Regions from separate parts of the Kineococcus lubricus genome, predicted to be linked through region 1. Evidence: riboswitches for the same ligand, from Rfam matches in the RefSeq annotation. Region 1 holds a riboswitch; the other holds the start of a gene.
The links. Region 1 has a riboswitch for S-adenosylmethionine ahead of ACRYRX_RS14045 (rhodanese-like domain-containing protein). Riboswitches for the same ligand answer to the same signal wherever they lie in the genome.

Region 1 (4,401 bases):
AGCCATCAGCTCACCCGAACAACCGCGAACCCGCGATCCGGGCGCCCTCGCCGAGGGAGGCGAGCTTGGCGACCGCGATCTGCGGGTGGATGCGCCCGCCGAGCCCGCAGTCGGTGGAGGCGACGACGTTCTCGGCCCCCACGACGGAGGCGAACCGCTCGATCCGGTCGGCGACGAGCTCGGGGTGCTCCACGACGTTCGTGGCGTGGCTGACGATCCCGGGGACGATCTGCTTGCCCTCGGGCAGCTGCACGTCCCGCCAGACCTTCCACTCGTGCTCGTGGCGCACGTTGGCCGCCTCGAAGGAGTAGGACCCGGCGTCGATCTGGAGCATGAGGTCGACGATGTGCCGGAACTCGATGTCGGTGGTGTGCGGGCCGTGCCACGAACCCCAGCACAGGTGGAACCGGACCTGCTCGGTGGGCAGGCCGCGCAGGGCGTGGTTGAGCGCGTCGACCCGGATCCGGGTGAACGCGCGGTAGTCCTCCACGGAGGGTTCGGGGTTGATCTGGTCCCAGTTCTCCGCGATGGACGGGTCGTCGATCTGCACGATCAGCCCGGCGTCGACGATCGCCCGGTACTCCTCGCGCATCACGTCGGCCCACGCCCAGATGTGCTCCTCCTCGGTCGCGTAGTACCGGTTGGAGATGCGCGCGCCGCTGCCCGGGGACAGCGAGGTGATGAACCCCTGCTCGACGCCCGCGGCGGCCAGACCGGCCTTCAGGTTCGCGATGTCGGAGGCGAGGGCGTCGTGACCGGTGTAGGACAGCGGGCCGGTGGTGGCGGGGAACGCGGTGGCGTTCTTGCCCGTCGAGATGCCCGACGTCGGGTCCTGGTAGGCCTCGCGGAACCGCACCCAGTCGCGGCGGTCGGGGAAGCTCGTCAGCCGCACCTCCCCCGGTTCCGAGCGCACGACGGGCTGGGTGAACAGGTCCTCCCCGGTGACCTCCAGACCGGCGACGCGCTGGAACGAGTACGACCACCAGGCGCCGTAGTCGACGGCGCTGGACATGGCCTTGCCGTACTCGCCGTCGCCGACGACCGTGACGCCCAGGTCGCGCTGGCGCCGCACGAGGTCCACGACGGCGCCGGTGAGCAGCGCCTCGAACTCGGGGGTGCGCTCGAGGGTGAAACCGTCATCGGCGACCCGGCGCGCCTCGTTGGCTGCGATGAGCTCGGGGGTGCGCGGCAGGCTGCCGGCGTGCGAGACGGGGATCTGCTTGCTGGACAACGGAACTCCGATCGAAGGGTTCAGGAGAGGGCGTGGGTGAGGTCGTCGAGCAGGTCGTCGGGGTCCTCCAGGCCCACGGACAACCGCAGGACGCCGTCGCCCAGGCCGATGGCGGCGCGGCCCTCGGCGCCGAGGCGTCGGTGCGTCGTGGTGGCGGGGTGGGTGGCGAGCGACTTGGCGTCGCCGAGGTTGTTGGAGATGTCGACGACGCGCAGCGCGTCCAGCACCTCGAAGGCGCGTTCCTTGCCGCGCCCCCGCGGGGCGTCGAGCTCGAACGTGAGGATCGTCCCGCCGAGGTCCATCTGCCGCTTCGCCAGGTCGAACTGCGGGTGGCTGGGCAGCAGCGGGTAGCGGACCCAGCGGATCCCCGGGTGCTGCTCGAGGTGCTCGGCCAGCCGCAGCGCGGTGGCCGCCGAGTGCCGCACCCGCAGGCTGAGGGTCTCCACGCCCTTGGCGAGGGTCCAGGCGTTGAACGGGCTGAGCGTCGGGCCGGTGTGCCGGGTGAGTTCCCGGAACCGGCCGTCGATGAACTCGCTCGTCCCCAGGACGGCCCCGCCCATCACCCGGCCCTGGCCGTCGATGTGCTTGGTCGCCGAGTAGACGACGACGTCGGCCCCGAACTGCAACGGGTGCTGCCCCACGGGCGAGGCGAAGGCGTTGTCGACGACGACGGTGGCGCCCGCGGCGTGCGCGAGCTCGGTGACCGCGGCGATGTCCACCAGCGTCTGCATGGGGTTGGCGGGCGTCTCGAAGAACACGGCCTGCGCCGGCTGCGCGAGCGCGGCCTCCCACTGGGTGAGGTCCTCGCCGTCGACGAACACCGTCTCCACGCCCCAGCGCGGCAGGATCTCGTCGAGGACGACGAAGCAGGAACCGAACAGGCTGCGGGCCGCGACGACGCGGTCGCCGGCGCCGAGCAGGGCCGCCAGCGCGTAGAACACCGCGGACATCCCGCTGGCCAGGCCGTAGCAGGCCTGCGCCCCCTCCAGCTGCCGCAGCCGCTCGGTGAACACCGACACCGTCGGGTTGCCGTAGCGGGAGTAGACGAACCGGTCGACGTCGCCGCTGAACGCGGCCTCGGCGTCGGCGGCGGTCGCGTAGACGTACCCGGAGGTCAGGTAGAGCGCCTCGGAGGTCTCCTCGAACGGCGAGCGGGACAGCCCGCCGCGCACGGCCGTGGTGTCCGGGCGCCAGCCGGCCCCGTTCACGACTGCTTCCAGGGCAGACCGGCCGCCCGCCACCCTGAACCCCCGCGGTGGCCGTCGGCGTCCAGCGGCCCCTCGAAACCCTCCAGGACGTTGTAGCTGGGGGTGATCCCGGCGGCCGTGGCGACCTCGGCGGCGGCGACCGAACGCTGACCGGAGCGGCACAGGAACACGACCTTGCGGCCGGCCTGCGGGGTGATGCCCGCCGCGGCCAGCTCGGCCAGGAACCGCTCGGGGTCCACCGGCAGCCAGGAGACGAGGACGGGGCCGGCGCCCAGCCCGTCCGGGACGCCCACGAACCGCCACTCGGCGTCGGTGCGGACGTCCACCAGGACGGCGGCCGGGTCGTCCCGGACGAGTTCGAAGGCCTCACGCGGGGTGAGGTCGCCGGTGTAACCCACTGTTCCTCCCATCGGTCCTGGCATGAGCACCCCCGTGCGGGGGTTGCTGCGGCGTCGACGAGCCAGGTCTCTCGGCCGCTCTGGATGGTCCGGCCAGCGTAGGGCATCGACGGCGGCGGCCGTGACCGGACGACCGCGGCCGGTCCGGGAGGCGTCGGGGGAGGTCAGAGGGAGCGGTGCATGACGTGCAGGCCGACGTACCCGTGCTCGGGGTGGTCGAAGGCCTGCGGCACGGTGCCCACGATGCGCATCCCCAGCGACTGCCACAGCGCGACGGCCGCGGTGTTCGTCTCGACGACCGCGTTGAACTGCATGGCCAGGAAACCCGCACCGCGCGCCCACGCCAGCACGTGCTCGCCGAGGGCGCGGCCCACCCCGCGGCCCCGCGCGGCCGGGGCGACCATGAAGCTCGCGGTCGCGACGTGGGCGCCGCGGCCGGGGCGGTTCGGGCCCGACCGCGCGGTGCCGAGGACCACGTCGTCGGCGTCACCGTCGACGGCCACGAACGTCGCGCCCGGCGGCGGGGCCACCCACAGCTGCCGCGCCCGTTCGCTGGTCAGGCCCTCGGGGTAGGCGTACGTCTCGCCGTCGGCGACGATCTCGTCGAAGAACGGCCAGACCTGCGCCCAGTCGTCGTCGGTGTACGCGCGGACCCGCACGGCGGGGTTCACGCGGCGGGGGTCCGCAGCAGGGCGTCGGCCAGCGCCGACCAGGACAGCAGCGCGCACTTGACCCGCGCGGGGTACTTCGCGACCCCGGCGAAGGCGACGGCGTCGCCGAGGACGTCCTCGTCGCCGGGGTCGGCGCCGCGGCTGGTGAGCATGTGCTGCACGGCCTCGCGCAGCGGGCCGACCTCCTCGACGGGCCGGCCGACGACCAGGTCGTGCAGCACCGAGGCCGAGGCGCGGCTGATGGAGCAGCCCAGCGCGTCGTACGACACGTCGGCGACCGCGCCGTCGTCGACCTGGACCCGCAGGGTGATCTCGTCGCCGCAGGTGGGGTTCACGTGGTGGGCCTGCGCCCCGAACGGGGCGCGCAGACCTTCGCCGTGCGGCCGCTTGGAGTGCTCGATGATCAGCTGCTGGTACAGGTCCACGTCGTCAGGCTCTCACGGCGGGGTTCAGGCGAAGAGGGCCCGGACCCGGTGCAGACCCCGCAGCACGGCGTCCACGTCGGAGGCCTGGTTGTAGGGGCCGAAGCTCACCCGGGTCGTCGCGGCGACGCCGAACCGGCGGTGCAGCGGCCAGGCGCAGTGGTGCCCGACGCGGACCGCGACCCCCTCGTCGTCGAGCAGCTGCCCGACGTCGTGGGCGTGGACGTCCTCGACCGTGAAGGACACCAGCCCGACGCGGTCGGCGGCCCCGGCCGGGCCGAGCACGCGGACCCACGGCAGCTGCGCGAGCTCGTCGAGCAGCAGCCGCGTCAGGGCGCGCTCGTGGGCCTCGACGCGGGCCATCCCGGACCCGTCGGGCCCCAGCCCGCGCAGGTAGTCGACCGCGGCGTGCAGCCCGACGGCCTGCGCCGCCATGGGCACCCCGGCCTCGAACTTCTGCGGCGCCGGCGC
Region 2 (4,401 bases), on a different contig from region 1:
ACGAGCACGACGTCGCCCGGGTCCACGAGCGCGTCGAAGACCAGCGCCAGGGCGTGCAGCGCGCCGTTGGTGACGGCGACGCGCTGGGGGTCGGTGCCCTCGTCGCCGGCGATCCACTCCCGCAGCTCCGGCAACCCCAGCGGCACCGAGTAGCGCAGCGACGGGGCGGCCGGGTCGGCCAGTTCCTCGGCGAAGGCGCGGGACAGCCCGTGCAGCGGCAGGGCCGCGGCACCGGGGACGCCCCCGTGCAGGCCGATGGTCCCCTCGACCGGGCGGGTGGGGCGCGGGCCGAAACCCACGGCCGGCAGCACGTCCCGGGCCCGGCGGGACAGCAGGTGGGGGCCGCTGAGCGGTTCGGGGTCGAGCGCCGCGCCGTCCTGGACGAGGGTCACGCGGTCACCCGCCCCGGCTCGGCGCCGACGGGGACGCGGACGGCGTCGCCCCACTCGGTCCTGCTGCCGTCGTGGTCGCGCACGTCCGGCAGGAAGGCGCGGATCGAGGTGTCGTCGCGGTCGACGACGAGGCCGTCGCGGTCGAGGTCCTGCGCCGGCCGGGCGGTGCTGACGAGGCGGTCGGGGTGGGCGTCGGCGGTGAACTTCGGGTCGCCGGTGTCGGGCGGGACGGGCATGGGGGTGCTCCGGGGTTCGGTGGGCAGGGAGGCCGGGTCGGGCCTCAGCGACGGGCGGTGCTGGAACGACGGCGCAGGTCCACCACGCCCCGTCCGCACGCGTGGGAGCGACCCCCGGAGCGGCACGGGGCGGCACGGGACGTGCGGTGCTGCATCGATCCTCCATCGTTCCCGGCGGAAGCACCCGCACCCATTCGCACGGGGGGTTGCTGCGGCGTCGCGGAGCCAGGTCTCTCAGCCGCTCTTGATGGGTTGCCCGATCACTGTCGCGTGGCCCCGAGCCGGTTGTCAATCCCCGCCCGGGTCCCGGATCACAGGGCCTTGCCGGGGTTCAGCAGGCCCAGCGGGTCGAAGACGGCCTTGACGCCGGCCTGCAGGGCCCGCACCCGCGGGCTGATCTCGTCGGCCAGCCAGCGCCGCTTGGCGGTGCCGATGCCGTGCTCCCCGCTGATGGTCCCGCCCAGGCGCAGGGCCGTCGCGACGACCTCGTCCGCGGCGGCCTCGAGGCGCTCGGCGGCGCCGGCGGCGTCGTCGGCGAGCAGGAGCGGGTGGAAGTTCCCGTCCCCGGCGTGCGCGACGACCCGCACCGAGACCCGGTGCGCCGCAGCGATCCTGGTGATCTCGCGGTGGAACTCCCCGATCCGGGACAGCGGGACCGCGACGTCCTCCCCCACGGCCAGCACGTCCTCCAGCGGACCCCGGCCGCTGCGGCGCAACTCCCAGTGGAACTCCGCCTCCGCACCGGCGAGCCGGCGCACCCTGCCCCCGGCGCCGGCCAGCGCCGCCTCGATCTCCTCGGCCTCGGCCAGCGCACCGTGCCCGTCGGTCTGCACCAGCAGCAGCGCCTGCCCGTGCGCGGCCAGCGTCGTCCCGGAGAAGGCGTCGATGTCCCGCAGCGTCGGGCCGTCGAGGAGTTCCACGACCGCCGGGCGGGCCGCGCCGGCGGTGAGGGCCAGCAACCCCTGAGCGGCCGCGTCGACCGAGTCGAACCACGTCGCGAGGGTCCGCTCGTCGACCGGTCGCGGGCGCAACCGGATCGTGATGCCCACGACCACGCCGAGGGTCCCCTCGGACCCGGTGAACAACCCCACGAGGTCCAGGCCGGTGACGCCCTTGATCGAGCGGTGGCCGGTCGAGATCAGCGAACCGTCGGCCAGGACGACGTCCAGGGCCAGCACCGACTCCCGGGTCACGCCGTACTTCGCGCAACGCAGCCCACCGGCGTTGGTGGCGACGTTCCCGCCGATGCTGGAGATGCGCCAGCTCGCCGGGTCCGGGGCGTGCCGCAGGCCCAGGGGGGCCAGGGCGGCGTCGAGGTCGGCGCCCAGGACGCCCGGTTCCACCCGGGCGACCTGGTCGGCGGGGGCGATCTCGAGGATCCGGTCGAGCCGTTCGGTGGACAGCACGATCCCGCCGGTGACCCCGACGGCCCCGCCGGACAACCCGGTGCCCGCCCCGCGCGGGACGACCGGGACGCGGTGCCGGGTGGCCCACCGCAGGACGGTCTGGACCTGCCCGACGTCGCGGGGGCGCACGACGGCGAGGACGCCGGCGGGGGCGTCCAGGCGGGAGCGGTCGGTGACCTCGTGGGCGGCGAAACCCGGGTCCACGACGCCGGGGAGCTCGGCGTCCAGCTCGGCCAGCGGGCCGCTGAGGAGGGTGGGGACGAGTTCGGTGGTGGTCATGGGAGGAACTCCGTTCGCTTCGAACCCGGGGTGGACACGGGGGCGCGGGGGGACGGCGTCACCATCGCACACCCCGAACCCCGGCGTTGACGCGCGCGGGGAACTCTGCCAATCTCGATCCACCATCCAGAGCGGCTGAGAGACCTGGCTCGACGACGCCGCAGCAACCTCCTTCGGGAAGGTGCTACCGCCAGGACCGATGGAGGAGATCCAGTGCGATCCGCGGTGCGCCTGACAGCACGTCGTCACGTCGACCTGTCCCGGCAGTCCAGCGCACTCTGTCCGCTGCCCTGAACCGACCACCGCGACCGTCCCCCGCCGGTTCGCGGCGCAACCCCGCACCGCACCGGTGGAACTCCCCGTGCGGTCCCACCCGCACGACCGAGGAGCCACGCCCCCATGCCCAGCACCACCACCGGAACCCCCGGAGCCCCCGGGACCACCGGTCCCCGCCCCACCCGCCGCGCCGTGTCCGCGGCCCTGGGCGCCGGGGCCGTCGGCACCTTCCTCACCGCCTGCGGAGGCGGCGCGTCGGGTTCGGAGAACGCCTCCGGGTCCGGGGCGGCGCAGCGGGGCGGGGACGTCGTCGTCCTCATCGACTCCCTCGGCGACACCTGGATCCCGAACAACAGCGCGATCTCCAGCTTCCAGGGGAACGTCTGGGGCCACGTCACCGACAAGCTCGTGTACGTCGACGGCGACGGGCAGGTCACGCCGTGGCTGGCCGAGTCGTGGGAGCAGAACCAGGACGCCACCGAGTTCACCCTGCACCTCAGGAGCGGGGTGACGTTCTCCGACGGGACCGCCCTGGACGCCGCGGCCGTGGTCGCGAACCTCGACTACTGGGCCAAGGGTCAGGCCGACCGGGGCGTCAACCCCATCGGCCTGTTCCCCAAGACCTACCTGGCCGCCTCGGCGGCGGACGCCTCGACCGTGGTGGTGGAGTTCAGCGCACCGACCCTGGGTTTCATCCCCACGCTGGGGTACCACGGGTCCATCCTGACGTCGCCGAAGACGATCGCGCTGCCGGCCGAGGGGCAGGCGGACCTCTCGCAGTTCAGCGGCAGCGGGCCGTTCACGGTGGAGAGCTGGAAGGAGGGCGACAACGTCGTCCTCGCCCGGCGCGACGACTACGCCTGGGGCCCGCAGGCCCTCGGCAAGAGCGACGCCGCGGCCCTGGACACCATCACGTACAAGATCGTCAAGGAGTCCTCGCTGCGGACCGCGAGCCTGCGGTCGAACCAGGCCGACGTCGTGTTCAACGCGACCCCGCAGGAACTGTCCGGCCTGCAGGACGCCGGGTTCACCGTCGCGACCCCGCGCTACCTCGGTTTCGCCCACGGGTACCGGCTGAACACCTCCGTCGCTCCCTTCGACGACGTCCTGGTCCGCCAGGCCTTCCAGCACGCCGTCGACCGCGACGAGATCCTGTCCACCGTCTACACCGGCGACTGGAAGAAGGCGGAGTCCTTCATCCAGTCCAACGTGCCCGAGGCGAGCGACCACTCCGCGGAGTTCGCCTTCGACGCCGACCTGGCCGCGCAGCTGCTCGACCGGGCCGGGTGGGTCGCCGGCGCCGACGGCGAGCGGTCCAAGGGCGGTCAGCCGCTGGCCGTCACCCTGTTCCCCAACCCCTACCTCGTGACGTCGCAGGCGATCGACGAGCTCGTGGCCCAGCAGCTCGGGAAGGTCGGGTTCACCGTCGACCTGCAGACCTTCGACGTCGTCACCTACGGCCAGCGCGTCTCGAACAACAAGTCGCTGTCGAACTACGAGGTCACCCGCAGCTTCATCGACGTCGGCACGGTCGCGAGCATCCTCACCAGCGCCGACGAGGGCGAGGACTGGTTCGGCGCGGGCGAGCGCGACCAGACGCTGAACCAGCTGCGCGACGCCGTGGCCGGCGCGGTCGACCCGGACACCCGCGCCACCTCGGTGGACCAGCTCCAGCAGTACGTCCTGGAACAGGCGCTGTTCGTCCCCCTGGAGCAGATCGTGCAGCGGATCTACGCCCACCGCTCCGACCTGGAGGGCGTCACGTACAACGGCGTCGCCTACGCCAACCTCTACACCGCGCACCTCGCGGGC

Region 2: another riboswitch for S-adenosylmethionine. It lies ahead of ACRYRX_RS15885 (putative leader peptide); the one in region 1 lies ahead of ACRYRX_RS14045 (rhodanese-like domain-containing protein).

The regions. Positions count from the first base shown of each region.
Region 1 is NZ_JBJLSK010000016.1:125,389-129,789, forward strand. It holds gene ACRYRX_RS14030 (class I SAM-dependent methyltransferase) at 1-6, opposite strand, end outside; gene ACRYRX_RS14035 (cobalamin-independent methionine synthase II family protein) at 11-1,231, opposite strand; gene ACRYRX_RS14040 (O-succinylhomoserine sulfhydrylase) at 1,252-2,439, opposite strand; gene ACRYRX_RS14045 (rhodanese-like domain-containing protein) at 2,436-2,837, opposite strand; SAM riboswitch class I at 2,843-2,928, opposite strand; gene ACRYRX_RS14050 (GNAT family N-acetyltransferase) at 3,002-3,508, opposite strand; gene sufU (Fe-S cluster assembly sulfur transfer protein SufU) at 3,505-3,933, opposite strand; gene ACRYRX_RS14060 (SufS family cysteine desulfurase) at 3,958-4,401, opposite strand, start outside.
Region 2 is NZ_JBJLSK010000020.1:36,884-41,284, forward strand. It holds gene ACRYRX_RS15870 (aminotransferase-like domain-containing protein) at 1-392, opposite strand, end outside; partial or broken gene ACRYRX_RS15875 (sulfurtransferase) at 389-484, opposite strand; SAM riboswitch class I at 788-882, opposite strand; gene ACRYRX_RS15880 (FAD-binding oxidoreductase) at 940-2,313, opposite strand; SAM riboswitch class I at 2,433-2,519, shown strand; gene ACRYRX_RS15885 (putative leader peptide) at 2,539-2,607, shown strand; gene ACRYRX_RS15890 (ABC transporter substrate-binding protein) at 2,713-4,401, shown strand, end outside.